Regions from separate parts of the Paenibacillus barengoltzii G22 genome, predicted to be linked through region 2. Evidence: a T-box and tRNA genes for the amino acid it is inferred to sense, from the RefSeq annotation. Region 2 holds a T-box; the other holds one or more tRNA genes.
The links. A T-box is a leader RNA that pairs with one kind of tRNA and senses whether it is charged. The one in region 2 lies ahead of C812_RS02495 (valine--tRNA ligase), so its partner is inferred to be a tRNA-Val.
Positions count from the first base shown of each region.

Region 1: it has a tRNA-Val gene. The T-box ahead of C812_RS02495 (valine--tRNA ligase) is inferred to sense a tRNA for this amino acid. The anticodon was not compared.

Region 1 covers NZ_KE159652.1:1,042,251-1,053,314, reverse strand. Annotated here, with positions in the region: gene C812_RS04895 (MFS transporter) at 1-1,038, opposite strand, end outside; gene C812_RS04890 (aminotransferase class I/II-fold pyridoxal phosphate-dependent enzyme) at 1,226-2,701, shown strand; gene C812_RS04885 (DUF1292 domain-containing protein) at 2,821-3,144, opposite strand; gene C812_RS04880 (hypothetical protein) at 3,280-3,834, opposite strand; gene C812_RS04875 (MBL fold metallo-hydrolase) at 4,015-4,752, shown strand; gene C812_RS04870 (DUF3892 domain-containing protein) at 4,820-5,059, opposite strand; gene C812_RS04865 (GNAT family N-acetyltransferase) at 5,128-5,580, opposite strand; gene C812_RS04860 (hypothetical protein) at 5,826-6,110, opposite strand; tRNA gene C812_RS04855 (tRNA-Val) at 6,354-6,426, shown strand; gene C812_RS04850 (hypothetical protein) at 6,747-7,331, shown strand; gene C812_RS04845 (metallophosphoesterase family protein) at 7,785-8,666, opposite strand; gene C812_RS04840 (polysaccharide deacetylase family protein) at 9,102-9,872, shown strand; gene C812_RS04835 (hypothetical protein) at 9,899-10,087, shown strand; gene C812_RS04830 (DoxX family protein) at 10,281-10,823, shown strand; gene tnpA (IS200/IS605 family transposase) at 10,978-11,064, opposite strand, start outside.
Region 2 covers NZ_KE159652.1:506,957-518,020, forward strand. Annotated here, with positions in the region: gene hemL (glutamate-1-semialdehyde 2,1-aminomutase) at 1-829, shown strand, start outside; gene C812_RS02485 (RluA family pseudouridine synthase) at 826-1,758, shown strand; gene C812_RS02490 (LysM peptidoglycan-binding domain-containing protein) at 1,944-3,407, shown strand; T-box leader at 3,493-3,755, shown strand; gene C812_RS02495 (valine--tRNA ligase) at 3,905-6,580, shown strand; gene C812_RS02500 (bifunctional folylpolyglutamate synthase/dihydrofolate synthase) at 6,830-8,203, shown strand; gene murC (UDP-N-acetylmuramate--L-alanine ligase) at 8,263-9,585, shown strand; gene C812_RS02510 (SPOR domain-containing protein) at 9,757-10,977, shown strand.

The sequences.
Region 1 (11,064 bases), 540 kb from region 2:
CCAGGTCGGGAGAATTAACGCATAGCTGCATCCGATCAGGATCACAAACGACCAGACCAGGGCGACCTCCCGCGTCATCGCAAACAGGCCGATCGAGAGCGCCGCCAGAGCGAAGCCGATATGCAGGAACCAACGCGTCCCCAGCTGATCGACCAGCTTGCCGACGGGAATTAGCCCCAAGACGGTGATCCCGCCGCCGATCACGAGCATGGCGCTGAACGTCTCCGGCGACAGGCCCAGCTCCGTCCGGACATACAGCGTGATGACCGGCGTCAGCAGCCCGACGGAGAAGGATTGCAGGAACAGCGCCGGATATAACAACGGGCTGACGTCCAACTGCGTGCGGATATGGTGAATTGAAGCACGCAGTTGACGCCACATCCCTCCGATCTTGGCGGAGGGCGAATGTGCGGGAACGGCGGCTTTGGACGAGCCCGCGGCGGTGGAGCCGCCTTTTTTGCCTGGCAACATCAACGATACCAGCAAGACCAGCATAAGACATCCGAGCAAGAACCAAAAGATCGGCTGATACGAATCATTTAGGAAAAAGTTAATCAGAACCGGCCCCAACCCGGTTCCGCCAAGGCTGGAAATTTGGATGACCCCCATCGCTGTCGCGAAGTTGTTATTCTCCTCCGTTACCGCAGTGATGCCCATTAAAACACAGGGCCAGAGCGGTGCCGTCCCGATGCCAAGAAGCGCGCAGCCCAGCACGAGAAACCCCATAGAGGGAAGGAACGCGATCATCGCAACGGCACCTAGGGTGATGGTCAGCCCCAGGCTCATCGTCCGGCGAAAACCAATCCGTTCAATCAACCAGCCCGCCGGGCTGCGGAACAAATTATCCCCGATATACTGCATCGAAAACGACAACCCGATCGCAAACGCACTCAGCTTCAGCACATCCCCCATGTAAACCGGCAGGATGGATACGATCAGCGCCCCCTTCACGAACTCCACCAAAAACATAATCAGCCACAGGCTGGCGAACGTGGGATTCAGCAGTTTTTTCCTTGCCATGCTGCTTGTCAGTTCCACGAAAAAGCCCCCTCTCCTGGTTTCCGATCACCGATACTCTTTCATTTTGTCCTTTTTTGTCGGCAATTTAACCCATATTCCGTCAATTTTATGTAAAAAGCAGCGGTTTTTGCTTGCATTCCGGGCGCATTTTGCTATACTCTAGCTTGTTTGAAAATTATGTAGACGAAAGGCAGGGATGGCCCGTATGGATCATCAAAGCACGCCGCTCTTCACTGCTCTCAAAAAGCATGCGGCCGGCAATCCCGTTCAGTTTCACATTCCTGGGCACAAGAAAGGGCTCGGCACCGATAAAGAATTCCGAGAGTTCATCGGCGATAACGCCTTGTCTATCGACTTGATCAACATCGCCCCGTTAGATGACTTGCACCAGCCAACCGGCGTCATTCAAGAGGCGCAGAAGCTGGCTGCCGACGCCTTTGGCGCGGACTACACCTTCTTCTCGGTGCAAGGGACCAGCGGAGCCATCATGACCATGATTCTATCTGTTTGTTCTCCGGGGGATAAAATTATCGTCCCGAGAAATATTCATAAATCCGTAATGTCGGCCATTATATTCGCCGGAGCGAAGCCGGTATTTGTCTCGCCGGCGCAAGACCCGAATTTGGGCATCGACCACGGAATCACAACGTCTTCGGTTCGCCGCGCGCTGCAGCGTCATCCCGACGCCAAAGCGGTGGTGGTCATTAACCCAACGTACTTCGGCGTATGCGCCAACCTGAAAGAAATTGTGGATCTAGCCCACAGCTACCATGTTCCCGTGCTGGTGGATGAAGCGCATGGGGTCCATATTCATTTCCATGAGAAGCTGCCGATGTCTGCAATGCAAGCAGGCGCCGATATGGCGGCAACCAGCGTGCATAAGCTGGGCGGCTCGATGACGCAAAGCTCGATTCTGAATCTGAACACGAAGAACGGATACGTCAATCCGCAGCGTGTGCAAACGATCATCAGTATGTTAACGACGACGTCCACTTCCTATCTGCTCCTGGCTTCTCTGGATACCGCACGCCGCAATTTGGCGCTGCACGGACGGGAAATGGCCGAACGGGCGATGGAACTAGCCGAATATGTTCGGTCGGAAATTAACCAAATCGAAGGCTTGTACTGCTTCGGGCGGGAGATTTTAGGCGGAGAAGCCACGTATGACCATGATCCTACCAAACTGACGATCCACGTTCGCCATTTGGGGATTACCGGGTATGAGACGGAAAATTGGCTGCGCGAGCACTATAACATCGAAGTAGAGCTTAGCGACATGTACAACATTCTGTGCCTGATCACGCCAGGGGATACGCAGGAGACGGCCGATATTTTGCTGACCGCCCTGCGGGAGCTGTCTAAAACCTATTATAAGGAAAATAACGCAAATGAGCTGATCGTCAAGGTTCCGGAAATCCCGCATTTATCGCTGATTCCGCGGGATGCGTTCTATGCAGATACCGAGGTCATTCCGTTTAAAGAATCCGCCGGCCGGATTATCGCCGAATTTATTTATGTGTACCCGCCGGGGATTCCGATTTTGCTTCCGGGTGAAGTCATTTCCCAGGACAACATCGACTATATTCTCGATCATGTCGAGGTCGGCTTGCCGGTGAAAGGGCCGGAGGATCGATATATCGACAAGGTTAAGGTGATTGTTGAAGCGGATCCGATTTTTTAATTTAACAAGAGCAGGAGAGGGATATGTTTGTCCCGCCTCCTGCTCTTTTTTACTGCAAACCAAAAAGCCCCCCGCTTCCGGGGAGCTCTTAGCTTCTATACCAGGTGATCCGCCGCAAATTAGGCTTCATCCATTTGGGCGACAAGCTCGTTGTAAGCTTCTTCTACCTGTTTCCATTCCTGTTCGTCTTCGATATTGTAAAGCACCATTTCCTCGTTCTCTTCTTCCATGCGGAGAATGATGCCGTCCGCTTCCGGATTGTTGCGTTCGAGCAGCAATGCGTACACTTTCTCGCCAACGTCGAACGTCTCGACAAGAACCATCTCTACGTCGTTCCCTTCTTCGTCGGTCAGCGTCAACACAAACTCTTCATGCTCATGATCATGGTCATGATCGTGGCCGCAGCCGCATGCTTCGCCGTGTTCGTGATTGTGGTCGCTCATGAAATTACCTCACTTTAAGTATGTTTTAATGGACTGAAGAAGGGTCTCCCGCTTCGTTCCCCCCGTATCGTAACACTTTTGGTGGGGACAGGTCAATTTTCGCGGCGATTACCCGCGTTGTGCTCTGTTTATCGTTTATTTCAGAACGTTAATGCTCTTCTCGGCAACGAGCACGAAATCTGATCCGTTGGACGGTTGCATGTAGAACCCTACGATATAGCGGCCCGGTGTCTTGAAATCATACGTGTAGTCCTTGGTCCGGAACCAGAAATTATCGCGCTGCTCTTTGATTTCATCCGTCTGGATTTCCTTGGACGTCCCGTCCGGGGCCGTGATGGACACCCGCACTGCAGAGATGCTCGTGCGTAAATTATCAATTTGTGAGAACACATTAAACTTCAGCTTCCCCGTCTTCTTCACATCGCCGAACACATTGTCATCTGCGAATAGAAACATATGGACGTTGGGTTTATAATAATTCACCGTTTTGGTGCTGTCATTAAATTCAACTAAACCTTCGAGATTGCGTACGGGGACATAAGTTTTGCCATCTATAATATATCCACCGTCTTCCAGTTCGCGGCCGTTCAGCATCAGTTTTACCTTGGTGCTAGCAGCGTCAGCAAACAGCAGGGAACCCCCCATAAGAGAGAATGCCACCACCAGTAATGCAACTCTTCTCCATTTCATGAATGTTGACCCTCCATTTGATTCCTGTTGATGTATAGTTATACTCCCTGCCTCCGTTCAAGTTGCGGTGATGATGGGAAATGACGGTATTTTTTTAATGAGGGAGCCCGACCTTTTGTTTCGACTGGAAATTGTGTACATTTAAGAGGTGATCCATACTTGACCTAAGGGGGAATCCTAATGGCTTTACAACTCCAAATGCTGGGGACAGGCGGAGCGTTTGCCAAAAAATATTTTAATAACAACGCGCTCCTCTATGCCGGTGACTTCACCCTGCTCATCGACTGCGGAATCACCGCCCCCCTGGCGCTGCACACGATCGGCAAGTCGGTAGAAGAGATCGATGCCGTGCTGATTACCCATATCCATGGCGATCATGTTGGCGGCTTGGAAGAGCTGGCGTTCCGCCGGAAATTTGGTTCTGGACGGAAACCGATCCTGTATATTGCTGAGAATTTGGTGGAACCGCTCTGGGAAAATACACTGAAAGGCGGGCTAAGCCAGGACGGTGTCATTCACTCCCTAAGCGATGTTTTTGACGTACGTCTATTAAAAGAACGCGAGCCCGCGCAGCTTGCACCTGAGTTAAAAGTGGAGCTCATCCGAACGCCGCATATCCCGGGTAAACCCAGCTATTCGCTTTATATTAATGACGAGATTTTTTACAGTGCGGATATGACGTTCAAGCCGGAGCTCTTGACGGAGCTTGTGCGTGAACGGGGATGCCGTCGTATCTTCCACGAGGTCCAACTGACCGGAAAGGGCGAAGTACATACGACGCTGCAGGAGCTATTGTCCCTGCCAACCGAGATCCAAAGTCAAATTCTGCTAATGCATTATAGCGATGATATGGAATCCTTCCGAGGCGCTACGGGCAACATGGACTTTCTGCGCCAGCACGAAGTCTATACGCTGTAACCAAAAGAACCCTGCGGGCATGATGGCCTGCAAGGTTCTTTTTTTCAATATAGGATATGGATCAACGTTATTCGAAGCTAGGCAAATTATCCAAGTTGTTGGACGGATCTCCATCAGCATCGCCGCGGATATACATCTCTCCGTCCCGTCCCTTAAACACGTTGACGCCGGCAATTGCACCTGCCTTCACTTCCTGCAGCGCTTGCTGGTAATCCAGCACGCGGCCGCTGGACGTCTTGAACGCGACCAAATCCCCGTCTCCGTTCTTCCGCACAGCAATAAACGTTTCTCTGGTATTCAGGGCCATCGGCTAGCTCATCTCCTCTTCAATAAGATTAGATCTAGCTTGCCCCAAAATCTCCAAACCTATGACCTTTACGATTTTAACGACTTAACCATCCGGACGTGCGGAATACCGGCGTCATCAAACGGTTCGGTCGAGATTGTCTCATAATCAAGTTTGGCATAGAACCCTTCGGCTTGGCATTGGGCATCCAGCACCGACTTCGTGAGTCCAAGCTCCCGCGCCAGTTCCTCCAAGGCGAGCAGCAGGATTTTGCCTACGCCTTTCGAGCGATACGGCGCACGTACGGCGATCCGCTGCATTTTAGCGGCATTGTCTTTATAGTAAATCAATCTGCCTGTCGCAACATAGTCCCCTTCCAATTCGATCAGCACATGATGCACATCCGGGCCAATCTGATCATACTCGTCAATTTCCAATTCAACGGGGACCTTCTGTTCCTCGACGAACACCTCTTTGCGGATGTCCAGGCATTTCTGTAATTGCTCCTCATTCTCGACATGAATAATTGTTGCAGCCGACACTTCGTTCCCCTCCCACCATTGATTGCTTGTCTATTGGATCATTTAAACTGCATCATTATACAAAAAAATCATTTTCATGTATAGTTGTCTCATGGACATCGATGGAAAGGAGCTGGCATAGGGGTATGGTCATGGGCGTAACAATCGCCGCGGCGGTCGTCATCGCGGTATTGCTGATTACCTCCATGTTTTACACGACGAAGAAGGGCTATTCCCGCAAATGGGACGAGGAAGAATAAAGCGTTTTATTCCGTGGAATACACATCCTCTACAATCGTAGGCGAATAGACGCCGTCCGACACGGATGGCCCAAACGGCCAAGGAAAAGCGCCGGCCTGCCGGCTTAAAGTCTCCGCGCTTGGCGCCATCTGGCAGGCGCTGGTCAAGGCCAGCAGCAGGATGGCCCCCGCTGCAGCAATCCAAAGGGATCGCGGCCGTTTCATCTCATTCTCCGGCGACGGGGTTTGATCGTTGTTGTTAGAATGGTTATGGTTATGGCCAATATGGCGATGATGGTGGTTCCAATGCATGTTCACTACTTCCTTTCGTTACGGTGTGCCTGTCTGATGTATGCGTGCCATGACTGGATCAATCGCAAGTAATGAGCGTATGAGCGTCTTGGATAAATGCAACGTTATGCCGTCATGTACCTTACCACTTGGACACGCGTTCCTTTTCCATTGTTGACAGGGGACAGACAGCTTATACTCTAGGAAAGTGTTGACAAGAGCCCCGCCGCCTGATAACATAATTTTTGTCTTCACTATAAATTTGATCTGCTAGCTCAGCTGGGAGAGCACCATCTTGACAGGGTGGGGGTCAGTGGTTCGAGCCCACTGCAGATCATTGAGAAAATCCCTTAAAGCGTATGGCTTTGGGGGATTTTTTTTCTCTTTGTAGTCAACGATGCCCTCTGGTACTTAGGTGATCCGAATCAAGTTTGAAGAGCCTCGTCTCACTTCCCTCCTTATTTAAGGAGTCTTCATCTATCAATATGTATTTCTACAAATCCACCGTCATCCGGTACTCTATGTGCACGGCAACGAACAACTCCTTTCCCTGCTCAGTGTTTAGTTCCCCCTTCTTCTCCCATAGATCTCTTCTTCCATAAATATGGAATTTTTTTAAAGCATTGTATACTATTAGAGTATGATGGAGGGATTCTTTTGAAAAAAATCATTGATGTCATTATCCTTGTTGTTATTCTATTCCTAGCTGGTGGTTGCGGAACTGGGGCAAAGTACAACGACATCTCCCCCATTGCTGAGGATGTCAAGCAAACGCCCGGAACTTCACCAGGCTTATCCATAAGAGATGGTGTAGCCGTATGGGACCCAGGCTCAGAGTGTTGCAAATCTTTTGAAGATACCTTGGATGAAGTGCCATTTGAGGTTTCTATTCCAAAAGTTCCTTTTCCGATTACCCATCAGTCTGCCGATATCGTCCCAGCTAACTTTGACTTGATCCAATTGACCTTTGCTAATGAAGAGCGAGGAGAGCAACTGATACTGGCTGTTTCAAATTCGCAGGTAAAGTCCAAACCGGATGGTAAAAAGGGGCCAAAATTAAGTGATGGCACACAAACCTGGATCCAAAGCACACCAAGCTTAAGCGGGCTCTATTGGAGAAAGCAAGGATTAACCTATGCCTTAGGATCGAACAAGGTGGAAGATGGTAACTTTGTTCCTTTGTACAGTATTTCTGAACTCGTTCAGATTGCTAACTCTATTGTCCAACCTCCCCACCTCTAACGGACCGTACCGACCTTATTTGTTCATTTCCCGGAGATTTCCCGAGCTAACGGACTCAAGTAACCTTATTGGGCAAAAATTATCACGGGTTCGCCAACACCAAACCAAATAGGGTCTCTGAGGTCCGTTAAAATGGGCAGGCTAGCGTCCGGACCGAAATAACGGCGCTGGTGTCCGTTAGCGCAACCGAGTTACTTGCATCGGTAACCTGCAACGGAGCTATCAGCATACGGCTACTGGCATACGGCTACTTGCATACGGCTACTTGCATACGGCTGTCAAGCAACAACCCATCAGCGCCAACGACCAGCACTAAAACGAAGGCCTAGCCGCCACCGGCTGGTCTCCTAACATCGCCACAAGCCCCCACAACAAAAACGTGCGCCCCAAAGGCGCGCGTTCTCGTTAAAGTATGTTACTGTCCCCATACGTCCTCTCGTCCCCCATTCACTGCTACCCCCGCGGATACTCCACCCGAAACTGCGCGGATTCCACCCATTCGCCGCAGGTAAAGTCTCGGCCGCGCACGAGGACATGGTTGCGATAAACTTCAACGTAGAAGCCTTGGCTGCCGTCTTTATGTTCGTCTTCGTCGGTCCACAGGTAGGCGACCGATGCGGCGTTAAACATCGCCGGCCCGTCGCCCTCCGCGCCATAAGAAGTGTGAGGCGCATCCATCTCCCAATGGGTATGCCCCGTAAACAGGATCGCCTGCGGGTGACGGGCCAGTACGGCGCGCAGCTCCGCATCCTGCACGACGCCGTACCAACGCTGCGCCTCGTAGGAACCGGCGACCGTATTGAGCAGCGGCTGATGCAGGAAGACGAACACCGGGCGGTCGGCGGCAGCATTTTCCCCTAACTTGTCATCGAGCCATGCCAGTTGCTTCTCCGACAGCGAGCTGAACAACTCCAGCCCCTCTTCGGTTCCAAGAAAAATAAAATGATACCCATCAATCCAATGATCATGATAAATGCCTTCCGCCCCGGTGCCGCGCAAAAATTGTCCCAAACGCGCCTCCCAGTTCCCCATTGCAACATCATGATTGCCCATCGTTACATACAGTGGGGGCAATGCTTCGCCAAACCGATGCCAAATTTGGTTCCACGCCTCGTATTCCTCCGGAAACCCGTGATCGGTCACGTCCCCCGCATGCATGATGCCAACGCTTCCCGCTCCATTCTCCGCGATATCTTGCAGCGCCCGTTCCAAGTTGACGTTGTGCGTATGCTGCTCATCTCCCCGAACATGCGTGTCGGTAATAACCTGAAACGAAAGCAAAAGTTCCTCGTCCCGCTGTCCTTCCCCTGCCTGCTGCTCAATGCGATCTGCCATTGTTTTCAGCCTCCCTTATCGCTCATATTCAATCCGACAACACCGAGGACAATCCCGCCAATCCACGGGAGCGAAGACAGCGACAATTTCTCCTGAAACTTGCACCAAAAAGATCAGCACAATGCTCCCCCCCCCGACCATACCGTGTACACGGCACTTACCTTAATATACTACGGCATCCTGTTTTCGAGGATCGATCGTAAGAGCAAAACCCACATGAGCTGTGCCGTGCAATCGAGACGATACTGTCGCTGGAAACTGCTGAAGAGGAGCGCAAACAGTGCCTGGAGGATTTGCACAAGCTGAGGAGACCCCCTCAACCATGGATAAAAGTGCCGATGTACAGCCAAACTAAACGGACAGCGCCGGCCGGAAGCTGCGAGTTGCCCGGACGGACAAGCGCTCAAGTATAGTTGATGGAGGCACGTAAAACCGATGGTCAAAATCAAACTGGGAGCAGCGCTCACCATCGCCCTTGGCATTGCGCTTCTCTCTGCCCCTGTAACAGAGGCATCCTCCCCGGTTCATGGCAAGCAACGAAGCTATTATGAAGAACGCGGGGACATTGTATGGGAAGTGCCAACGCAAGAAAAATACATCGCCTTAACCTTTGATGACGGACCAGATGAACAGCAAACACCGAAAATCCTCGAGCTCTTGGAGAAGTATCATGCGAAGGCGACCTTTTTTGTCGTTGGTGACCGGGTGAAGCGATTCCCCGACATCGTGAAAATGGAACAAGCCGCCGGTCATGAAATCGGCAACCATTCCTATCACCATCCATCCTTACACCGACTGGGGTTGTCGGCCTTGAAGGAAGAGATGACCATGACTCAGGAAGCCGTTCTCGAGACCACCGGACGCAAACCGGTCCTCTTCCGTCCTCCGGGCGGATATTATAATGATGCTATCGTCGAACTAACCAAGCATCACAACCTGCAGATGGTCCTCTGGTCCTGGCATCAGGATACGAAGGATTGGACGTCGCCCGGCGTACAACGAATCGTGCGCAAGGTATTGGATAACGCCCGCAACGGCGATATTATCCTGATGCATGATTACGTGTACAACAGCACACAGACGATCGAAGCGCTAAAGGTCATCTTGCCTGAACTGCAACGCCGGGGTTATCGCTTCGTTACCGTATCCGAACTGCTGACGCATAAGGTGACGACGCCGGATCCTCAAATGAAAGAGAATCACTAAACTTCATTGGAAAGGAGCAGGCACTCATGGATAAAAAGCAGAACACCCTGCCTCCCGGGGAGGGCTCTGGTGTGGATCCGATTCCCGTTCCGAAGCACCCTACCGCAGCCACGGAGAAGCTCGAAGATTTTGTTGGCGAGATGATGGAGGAATGGACGGAAACTTTGACGGGGGAATCGGAAAAAACGAATCAAAACAAGGATCAAGCCAAATAAGTGAAATCCTCCAACCATGCAGCAAGACGGGATTCCAGCCCGCCTTGCTGTTTTATTTAAAAATTTATTTTCTCAAATTCTGATATTTGTGATTTAAATCACATATATAGTGAAAAAAATCACATATAATAAAGACATCAAAGATGATCATCCCAAAAACAAAAACTAAAGATAAATCAAAGGAGTGGTTCTTATGTTTAACAATTTCCTCAGAACAAACAAAGTGGCAATGTGGCTCTTGACCGTCATCCGCGTCTACCTTGGCTACCAATGGATCGAAGCTGGCTATCACAAAATCACCGGCGGTTTCGATGCCGCAGGCTTCCTGACCGGAGCGATCGCGAACAGCACCGGCGACCATCCAGCCGTACAAGGCTGGTGGGCAGCCTTCCTGGAACACGTGGCCCTGCCGAATGTCGGACTCTTTAACTTCCTGGTGCCTTACGGTGAGTTCCTGGTTGGTCTGGGGCTGATCCTCGGTACCTTCACCACCTTCGCCGCACTGATGGGCTTCGTGATGAACGCCGCGTTCCTCTTCACGGGTACGGTAAGCACCAACGCGCAAATGTTAATCCTTGAAGTGCTGGTTCTTGTGGCAGCCGCAAACGCTGGTAAAATCGGTCTCGACTACTACGTAATGCCTTACCTCCGCAAGCTGTTCCACAAAAAAGGCGATGCCGGAACGCAAGCTCCAACACCTAAGCAACCGTTGAACGATATGAAACGCACGGCGTAACTGCCAAGCATACAATCATAACCACCCGTCCAACGGGTGGTTTGCTCTTGGGGTATAACCCCTTGTTGCCAAACTGCGCCTAAAGACGCTAGCCTGACAATAAAATTGTTCAGGCTCAGTGTTTTTGTCACTTTCACTTACCAGTTAAACTGGTTTACTTTTTCTTGCTACCGTTTCTGCTAAATGGATCTTCATACTCTTTGACGCTCAGTTTATCGATTGCCTGGTCATGTGCTTCCTG
Region 2 (11,064 bases):
GTTGATTAAAGCAGGCTCTGGCGTGGCGACGCTGGGATTGCCGGACAGTCCAGGCGTGCCTGAAGGCGTTGCCTCCAACACGATTGCGGTGCCTTATAACGACTTGGCTTCGGTGGAGCTTGCATTTGAACGCTTTGGCGAAGAGATTGCCGGCGTCATCGTCGAGCCGGTAGCCGGGAACATGGGCGTTGTGCCGCCGTTGCCGGGATTCCTGGAAGGTCTGCGCCGGATTACCGAGCAGTACGGCAGCTTGCTCATTTTTGACGAGGTCATGACGGGCTTCCGCGTAGGTCTCAATTGTGCACAGGGGCGCTTTGGCGTGACGCCGGACTTAACTTGCCTTGGCAAGGTCATCGGCGGCGGTCTGCCGGTGGGAGCGTACGGCGGAAAACGCGAGATCATGGAGCAAATCGCACCAAGCGGGCCGATTTATCAGGCCGGGACGCTGAGCGGCAACCCGCTGGCGATGGTAGCAGGTTACACGACGCTGTCGCTGCTTACTCCGGAGGTGTACGACCGTCTGGAACGGTTGTCGGCGAAGCTGGAGGAAGGCTTTACGCGCAATGCCAAGGAAAAAGGGATTCCGTGTACGATTAACCGCGTGGGTTCGATGATTTGTCCGTTTTTTACCGAAGAGAAGGTCATCAATTACGAAACGGCAAAAACAAGCGACCTCGACCTGTTCCGCCGTTACTTCGCGGCGTTGCTTGAGCAAGGCATCAACGTAGCGCCTTCGCAGTTCGAAGGGATGTTCGTTTCGGGCGTGCATACCGATGAGGACATTGAGCTGACGATCGAAGCGCATCGCTTGGCGCTGCAAAAGCTGTGAGCGGTAAGCTAACCTGGACGCGGCGCGGCGACTGGCTCGAGCTGATGCCAGGCAAGCTGCCTCTACGTGAGGGGCAAGACCGCCTGGATGCGGCGATGGTATGGCTGGAGGAGGGGCTGCAGGCTCCTCCCAAGCTGCTGCGCCGGCTGCGGGCGGAAGGCGGCATCAAGCTTGCCGGGGATCGGTTAAGGCTGTTGGCTTTTCCGGCCAGGGCCTCCCAATATGCTCCGGTTGAGGCAGAGGTTTCGCTTTTATATGAGGATGATTTTTGCCTTGTCGTGCACAAGCCGGCAGGGCTTAAAGTCCATCCCGATGGCCATGAGGGGGACGCTTCCCGCAGGAATTCTGCTCCGCCGGACACCCTTGCCAACCGCGTCGCGGGATGGTACGCGGGTCTCGGACAGCCGATTGCCGCGGCGCATATTCACCGGTTAGACGAGTATACGTCAGGACCGGTGTTGTTCGCCAAGAACGAATACGCCCATTTGAAGCTGGATGAAGCGATGAGCCGCAAGGAGATCGGACGAACGTACATCGCGTTTGTACAAGGCGTGGTCAGTCCTGCGCTTAAAGTGATCGATCAGCCGATCGGTCGGGATCGCCACCATAACCAGCGGCGCCGGGTGTCCCCAACGGGCAAACCGGCGATCACCCATGTGGAATTGCTGGAGGTATACCCCAAACACGAGGTGAGCCTTGTTCGGTTGACCCTGGAGACCGGTCGCACGCATCAAATTCGCGTTCACTTGAGCGCGGCGGGCCATCCGCTCGTAGGGGATGCGCTGTATGGCGGCAGCACGAAGTGGATGCCTTATCAAGCGCTACATGGGGAGCGACTGGTGTTCCCGCACCCGCTCACCGGAGAAACGGTGGAGCTGGACGATCCTTGGCCGTCGGCCATGATCCAGCTGCGAGATCGCTTTCGTTGACTAGCCGGGCTGTCTGATGGCAGCCTGGCTTATTTTTTACCTAATGTGAGAAGGTCTGTACCCTCCAATCGGCAAAAAGCTGGCATGCACTCTCTTTTGTAGCATATAGATTAAACGAGGATGATTTGGATCAAGATTCATCGATTTCTAAATCAGGTTTGGATATGCTGAAAGGAGGTAACGAGTTGGCTGATCAATCCTATGGTCTCAGGTTTGATATTTATGAGCGGATACATCTTTCTGAAGATGTGATCGGCATTGAAGAGCTGGAGGAGATCGAGCTCTATCCGAAAATCCAGGTGATTCCCGGGGAGGAGTATGCCGCGCTGCGCGGCCATTTGCTGTTGTCGGGGGTGTATCGGGGAGAAGGAGAAACGCAGAAGCTGGAACATTATATTCCAGTCGAAATTACGATACCGCTAAGCCGGGTGAACCGGTTGGAGGATATCACGGTTGAAATTGAAAACTTCGATGTTGACCTGCTTAGCTCGCGCAGCTTGAATATTACAGGGGTCTTGTCGCTTCAAGGGGTGGAGACTACTACCCTCGTGTCCGAGCAAGATGCATGGAAAGATCGCGAGTTTACGACTGCCCATGTCGTACCGGATCTGCGAGAGGATGAACCGGAAGCCGAATCGAATTTAAGCGCGGAGGAATCGGAGGATTACACTTCGGCGGTGACCGAGCCTGAATCGATCCCGGCAGCGCCATTGCTGACGGAAGAAGTGCGCCAAGAGTCGGAGCCGACGTTCTCGTGGAATTCGTTAATCCGCGATACGACAGACGAAGAGTCTCAGCCGGAGCCGGAACTCGAGCTGCAGCAAGAGGAGCAGGATGAAGAGCCACAGCCCATTCCGCAATTTGCTTCATGGCAGGCGTTTCCGGATGAAGTCCTTACCGCGCAAAAACGAAGTGCGGACGAGCCGCAGGAATCCGCCGCCTGGAGAGAGGATGTCCCTGCATTCCAGGAAGCTGGTCCTTGGGCGGACAAGGAATCTGAATCGGATTTTGACGCTGCTGCAGAGGTTTTTGCTGACCAGACAGAGGAGTTGGATGCAGGCGCAACATTTGAGGAGGAGATTCGCCCATTCGCGGAATCCGCGCCAATTGAACGTGCGAGTGAAGCTGTAGAGGCGGAATATGCTGAACCGGAACGGGCTTCGGATGGGGTTGGCGAAGAAGTCGCTGCCGTGTCAAACGATACGGCGAACGAACCTGTTTTGGAGGCGAATGCGGAGGTTGAAGCGGACCAAGTTGTACCTGCCCAACCAGAAGAGAAGAAGGAAATGAAGATTGCGTTGGGGGCCAAAAAAGGGGATGACGAGGGAGATCGAGACAACTTTGGCTTAACGAAGTTGATTTCCTCTTCGGCCCGGCCTGCTCAGGAACCGCAGGAGGAAGCTTCGGATCAGGCGAGCCTGGACGACAGCAGAGACCAAGGTGAGGGTGAGGAGCTGCGGTGGAAGAACCTGTTCATCAGCAATGAGGATCAAAATCCCTTCCGCAAAGTGCGCCTCGTGATCGTGCAGCGTGAAGAGACGCTGGATGATATCGCCCAACGCTACCACCTGAGTACGCGGGAGTTGCAGCTGTACAACCGGCTGTCCGAGCATCAGGTGAATGAAGGGCAAGTTTTGTACATTCCGTGAGGACCATCCCGTGAAATCAGGCGGATTGTTGACTCCCGTTCCTTTCCAAGTTATGATAATATAGATTAAAGTAATAAGATCTATGGCAAAGACTTGGAACGGGAAGAGTAGGCAGCGTACCCTTCAGAGAGCGGAATCCACGGCTGCGAGATTCTGCAGGACATGTAGCTCGCCGAAGTCGCCCGGGAGTTGTCCGTTTGAGCAGCATCTGATATGGGGTTAGAACGGACCGGCCGCAGCCGTTATCTGCATGAGTGTCGCATTTCTTGCACCGGATGCTGAAGGAGCCGGATGCCATTGATGCGAAACAAAGGTGGTACCGCGAAAGTAAAGCCTTTCGTCCTTTGAGACGAAGGGCTTTTTGTTTTTTCTTAGGCATCATGAAGCAGGCGCGAAAGCCCGTCCGAAGTCTTATGCACACGGGTGGAGCCGATAACGCCAGTCGACTATCTTAGGATTGCCAAGGCTATGCTTATTTGTAACGGAGGTTGAATAGGATGACAGAAAATCAAGGTCAACAAACTTCGTCGGTAGAAATGCCAACGACGTACGATCCGAAAGCAGCGGAGCAGAAATGGCACCGTTATTGGTTGGAGAACGGCTTCTTTAAAGCCGGACAACGGCCGGATGCCAAGCCCTACACGATTGTGATTCCGCCGCCTAACGTAACCGGGATGCTGCATATCGGGCATGCGCTCGATTTGACGCTGCAGGATATTTTGACCCGGACCAAGCGGATGCAAGGCTATGATGCGTTGTGGCTGCCTGGGATGGACCATGCGGGAATTGCAACTCAAACAAGAGTGGAGCAGCGGCTTAGAGAGCAAGGCGTATCCCGATACGACCTGGGCCGTGAGAAGTTCCTCGAACAAGTCTGGGCCTGGAAGGACCAATATGCGGAAACGATTCATGAACAGTGGGCCAAAATGGGCGCATCGCTCGATTATTCGCGCGAGCGGTTTACTTTGGACGAGGGCTTGTCCCAAGCGGTTCGCGAAGTGTTCGTGAAGCTCTATGAGAAAGGCTTGATTTATCGCGGCAAGTATATTATCAACTGGGATCCAGCGGCGCGCACGGCGCTTTCCGATATCGAGGTGGAATATAAAGAAGTGAACGGGCATCTGTACCATCTTCAGTATCCACTGAGCGATGGCAGCGGATATATTACCGTGGCGACAACTCGCCCAGAGACGATGCTTGGCGATACTGCGGTTGCCGTTCATCCTGAGGATGAACGTTATCGTCATTTGGTTGGCAAGACGCTTCGCCTGCCGATCGTTGACCGTGAAATCCCAATTATTGCCGATGAATACGTTGAGAAAGAGTTTGGCAGCGGCGCTGTAAAAATCACCCCGGCACATGACCCGAATGACTTCGAGGTTGGTTTGCGCCATAACCTGCCGCAAATTAACGTGATGGACGAGACCGGCAAGATGAACGCGGAAGCCGGCAAGTATCAAGGACTCGACCGCTTCGAATGCCGCAAGCAGATCGTGAAAGATTTGCAAGAGATGGGTGTGCTGATCAAAATTGAAGACCACGTGCATCAAGTTGGTCATAGTGAACGGACCGGCGTTGTGGTTGAGCCGTATTTGTCGACGCAATGGTTCGTGAAGATGAAGCCGCTCGCAGAAAAAGCAATTGAAGCGCAAAAATCGGGGAACGGCGTGAACTTCGTACCGGATCGGTTCGAGAAAATCTATTTGAACTGGATCGAGAACGTTCGCGATTGGTGTGTTTCCCGTCAGTTGTGGTGGGGTCATCGTATTCCGGCTTGGTATTGCGACGAGACCGGTGAAATGGTTGTTGCCCGCAGTGAGGAAGAAGCACGGGCCAAGCTGGGACGCGACGATATCCGACAAGACGAGGACGTGCTGGATACGTGGTTTAGCTCTGCACTTTGGCCATTCTCTACACTGGGCTGGCCGAATGAGGACAGCGCGGACCTCAAACGCTATTTCCCAACGTCTGTTCTTTCCACTGGTTACGATATCATTTACTTCTGGGTTGCCCGGATGATCTTCACTTCGTTGGAATTCACCGGTCAAGTTCCGTTCAAGGATGTCCTGATCCACGGCCTCGTCCGCGACAGTGAAGGGCGCAAAATGTCCAAATCGCTGGGCAACGGCGTCGATCCAATTGAAGTTATTGAGAAGTACGGCGCTGACGCCATGCGTTACATGCTGTCCACCAGCAACACGCCGGGTCAAGACCTGCGGTTCCGTTGGGAACGCGTTGAGCAAGCCCGCAACTTCGCCAACAAGATTTGGAATGCTTCGCGCTTTGCTTTGATGAACCTGGAGGGCGTGAAGTACGAGGATATCGATATCAGCGGTGAGCTGTCGACGGCGGATCGCTGGATTTTGCACCGGATGAACGAAACAGCCAAGGAAATTACACGCTTGATCGATTCTTACGAATTCGGGGAAACGGGTCGATTACTGTACAACTTTATCTGGGACGATCTATGCGACTGGTATATCGAGTTCGCCAAGCTGTCCCTTTACGGGGAAGATGCCGCGGCGAAGAAGAAAACCCAGTCTGTACTGGCCTATGTACTCGATCGCACGCTGCGCATGATTCATCCGTTTATGCCGTTTATTTCCGAGGAAATATGGCAGCATTTGCCGCATTCTGGCGAAACGATTATGCTGGCGGCATGGCCGGAATACGACCCAGCGCTGGAAGCGCCAGACGCCGTTCAGGAAATGAACCTTCTGATCGATGTCATTCGCGCGGTGCGGAATATCCGTGCCGAAGTGAATGTGCCGATGAGCAAAAAGGTCGAGCTCGTCATCAAGCCGGGCAGCGCGGAAGTGCTGGAAGTGTTGTCCCGCAACGAGCATTACGTTCGCCGATTCTGCAACACTTCGGAGTACGAGGCTTCGCTGAACGCAAATGTGCCGGATAAAGCGATGACCGCCGTTGTAACGGGGGCCGAGCTGTTCCTGCCGCTATCGGGTCTCATTGATATCGCACAGGAAATCGAGCGGTTAACGAAGGAACTTGACCACTTGAACAAAGAAGTGGAACGTGTCGAGAAGAAGCTGGCTAACGAAGGCTTCGTGTCCAAAGCACCGGCTAAAGTGATCGAGGAAGAACGGGCGAAGATGGCCGATTATTCTGAGAAACGCGACAAGGTGCTGGCTCGAATTGCGGAACTGAAAGGTTAATTGAACTACTTCGTGATCCGAAGATGACTTTTTGAACTACAGTTCAATAAAGGTTGAAAAAGTTAGGTTTGGAGCACCGAGAAGGTTGGATGAAGCTAGGGACTGAGTAGCGGAGCGTAGACAGATCTACGTGAGCAACGGAAGTCCCGGCTGAATCCAAGATTCGACGCCGACTCTGCTTCATTGAACTACTTCGTGATCCGAAGATGACTTTTTGAACTACACTAATATTAAGTGAAGGTGACTGACATGGAGGATCGTACAGAGGAAGAAGCACGGCCGCTCAAGAGCTACGCTGAAGCGGTTGATTGGATCAACGGGCTGTTGCCGTTTGGCATCCGTCCCGGCTTGGAACGGATCGAGCTCATGATGGAAAAGTTAGGCCATCCCGAACGGAGGCTGAAATTTATCCATGTGGCGGGGACGAACGGTAAAGGCTCCTCCTGCGCTTTCCTGACCCGGACACTCCGGGAATGCGGTTATCAAGTGGGGACTTTTACGTCCCCTTATATCACTAAGTTCACAAATCGTTTCCAATATAATGAGGAAGATATCCCTGAGACGGTGCTGCTCGATCTGGCGAACCGGATTGCTCCATTGGTGGCTGAAATTTCCGAGACTGAACTCGGATCCCCAACCATGTTCGAGGTGAGCACAGCGATCGCGATTTTATATTTTGCGGAAGTGTGTTATCCCGATGTGGTAGTATGGGAGACCGGGCTTGGGGGAAGGATGGATGTGACCAATATTGTGACGCCGATCGTCTCTTTGATTACGAACATCGGCATGGATCACATGGACGTCCTTGGCGATACCATCGAGCAAATCGCCCGTGAGAAGGCTGGCATTATCAAGGCGGGAGTGCCCGTAGTCAGCTGTGCCGAACAACCGGAGGCCGTTGCCGTACTGAAGGAAACGGCGGCAGCCAAACATGCTACCCTGTATCTGATGGGGGAACAGTTCCGGTACGAGCGGGTGGCCGTGGATGCCAAGGAGCAGCAGTTGCATTTTCAAGGTCCATTCCGGGAGATGGATTTTACAATTCGCATGCTTGGGGAGCATCAATGCAAGAACGCCGCCGGCGTCATGATGGTGCTGGAAGTGTTGCGGCAGTATATGGCTTTTATCCTCGAGGATGAACAGGTGCAGGACGGTTTCCGTACCGCCTTCTGGGCTGGACGGCTGGAAGTGGTGCGGGAGGAACCTCGCCTTGTATTGGACGGAGCACATAATCCGGAGGGGGCTGCTTCGCTGGCGAAAAGCCTGCCTGAAGCGTTCCAATACCGTAAGCTGCATTTGATGATGGGGATGCTGGCCAACAAGCATCATCAGGGCTACTTGAAGCATATATTACCAATAGTGGATACGCTAATTCTGACCGAGCCCGATTTTCGCCGGAAAATGGACGCCGATGCGTTGTATGAACTCGTGGCCGAACTACAGGGGACAGAAGCGAAAGCGGATTTGGAAATCATCGTGGAACGTGACTGGAGAAAAGCCCTTTCGCTTTTGGAGTCACGGACGGAACGGGAGGATCTTGGGGTAGTCACCGGCACGTTGTATCTGATCTCGGACGTGCGGGCGGCCCTTTTGCATCAAACCGATTCTGAAAAAGGCTGGTGACCATTTTGTTAAATACGACCGAACAACACGTACATTTTATCGGTATCGGCGGATATGGCATGAGCGCCATTGCCCGCGTGATGCTGGAAATGGGGTATACCGTCACGGGATCGGACGTTGCCTCCCAAGAGTTGACGGAGAAGCTCGCCGCGAAGGGAGCAAAAATCTATATCGGCCATACCGCCGAACACGTGCATGGGGCGGATTTGGTCGTTTACTCTACCGCGCTGCCGCAGGATAATGTGGAGCGTTTGGAAGCGCAAGAGCAAGGCATACCGGTGCTGCATCGCTCTCAGATGCTGGCCCGCCTTTTGAATGAGCGTAACGGTGTTGCTGTTGCCGGAGCTCATGGCAAAACGACAACCTCGTCGATGATCGCGCTGGCGATGGAGCTTTGCGGTACCGATCCTACCTACATTATCGGCGGGGAAATTATGGACATGGGCACAAATGCCAAAGCCGGACAAGGAAAATGCGTGGTTGCGGAAGCTGACGAAAGCGACGGCTCCTTCCTGCAGTATTATCCATCACTTGGCGTCGTGACCAACATCGAGGCCGACCATTTGGAAAACTACGGCGGTGACTTCAATCGCTTGAAGGAAGCCTACGTGCAGTTTCTGAATCAGATCAAACCGGACGGCAAGGCGGTCGTATGCGGAGACGACCCAAACGTACGTGAATTGCTTCCTCGGGTACAAAGTCCGACGATTACGTACGGCATCGAAACCAACTGCGACTATACGGCCCGGGAGATCGAGCTTGGAGATCGCTGTGTTACCTTTAAAATGTATCAAGGTGACCGGGAGCTCGGAACAGTGGAATTGTCTGTGCCTGGTCGGCATAATGTTTACAATGCGATGGCGACCGTGATCGTATGCATGGAGGCAGGCATTCCGTTTGATGAAGTTGTCAAAGCGTTGCGCCACTTCCATGGCGCGAAACGCCGTTTCCAGGTGCTTGGAGAGAAGAACGGAATTCTGATTATCGACGATTATGCACACCATCCAACGGAAATCCAAGCGACGATCGCAGCGGCCAAGGCAACCGGCAAGCGAATTATCGCCGTCTTCCAACCGCAGCGGTATACGCGGACCTTTTTCTTGTTGGATGCGTTTAGCCGGGCGTTTGGAGATGCGGATGAGGTGATCATCACCGACATTTATTCACCGGCCGGAGAGAAAGCGATCGAAGGTGTAAGCTCCTCCAAGCTGGTTGAATTGATTAAGCAGAACAGCAATGCCGGCGCCCGTTACTTGCCAACGAAGCAGGATGTGATTGCCGATTTACAGCACCGGCTGAAGCCTGGCGATCTCGTGCTGACGATGGGAGCAGGCGACATTTACAAAGTGGGTTACGAGCTGGCCAAAGGGTTGTCTAACTAAATCCCCAGCTTGACACTTAATATGAACGGTCTTTACCGGGATGAGGTTCCCGGGGAGGCCGTTTTTACGTTCCTGACCAAATAGAAGCTTCACCCTTGTACAGGCTTGGCATAACCGTTGGATCGCTCTCATATGGATAGGGTAGAAGAATGGACAAGGAGCGTGCGGACCGTGAACAAAGCCAAAATGACATTCCGGTTTGACAGGGATGGCCGGGAAATCCGGCCAGAACGGGAGATTGCGGAGGAGCCAATGCGGAGGACGACACCCCAATATCGCGCGGTAGAAACGGTGGAGGAATGGGGAGATCCCTTCACAGACCATACCGGGATGGGGCTCACTGTTTTCCCGGGCGGTCAAGACCAGAGACGACGCCAAGATCCGACGGTAACCGATCGGGATGATTGGGTAATGGAGAAGGCGGATATGTCTGTTTACTCTACTGCATCTGCGCCTGATAAGGCGTGGGAAGAGATTTACGGCAATGATCCTTGGCAAACAGAGTGGCAGGAAGATGCCCCTCCTATCTATACCCGTCCACACCGAACCTCCTGGTGGAAGGTGGCCGGCTCTTTGACCGGAGCGATTGTTACGGGCGCACTGTTTGGCTATGTCGTGCTATCTTTATTTAATCAGGAGGTCGAGCTCCCTCTTCCGGGAATCAATACGAACACGACGCAGCAGGAGGAAAAGGGAGACACCGCAAGCCAGCCAGCCATGGGGGAGATTGAAGGAGAGGACCCCGCCAAAGAGGACAACGCTCCGCTCATTAGTGTCGCATTGCCGGAACAGACCTACTACTTTTTGCAATATGGCGTGTTTAGCACAGCCCAGGGTGTACAGCTGGCACAAGAAGAGCTGCAGGCGTCCGGCATTGCAGCGGCGCGGGATACGGTCGACGAGAAGCGGGTATATGCCGGGGTTTCCACGGATCGTGAGCAGTCGAAACTGCTGACCGGCCAACTCAAGGCGGCAGGCGTGGAGCTGATTTTGCACGAGATTTCGTTACCAGCAGTGGCCAATGTTCCTTTTGCCGGCGAACGTGAAGCTTTGGAAGGGTTTATGGCGCAAAGTGCAGAGCTGGTTGATCTGCTTAGCACTTCATCCGCTGCGCTATTAACCGAAGCGGACCCGCAACCGCAGCAGCATCCGGAATTGGAACAATTGGGTGCCAAGCACCAAGCTTGGACAGAAAGGGCTTCGGCGATCCGCGGCAAATGGTCCGCGGAGGGAGCCGCCCTAGCCGGGGAAATGGAGAAAGCGATCAACGGGGCGGTCGAGGCCATGAGCGAATATCAGAAAAACAGGGCGAAAACGCTGCTCTGGGAAGTGCAAAATGAGATGATGCGCTTCATTATGGCCGAGCAATCCCTCGTTCACGCCGGAGCATAAATATGCAGCAGGAAAATAGGACCAAGGACAGGGGCTGGAAATAGTTTCCCCTGTCCTTTTTGTGTTTGCGCCTGGGGCCATAATAAT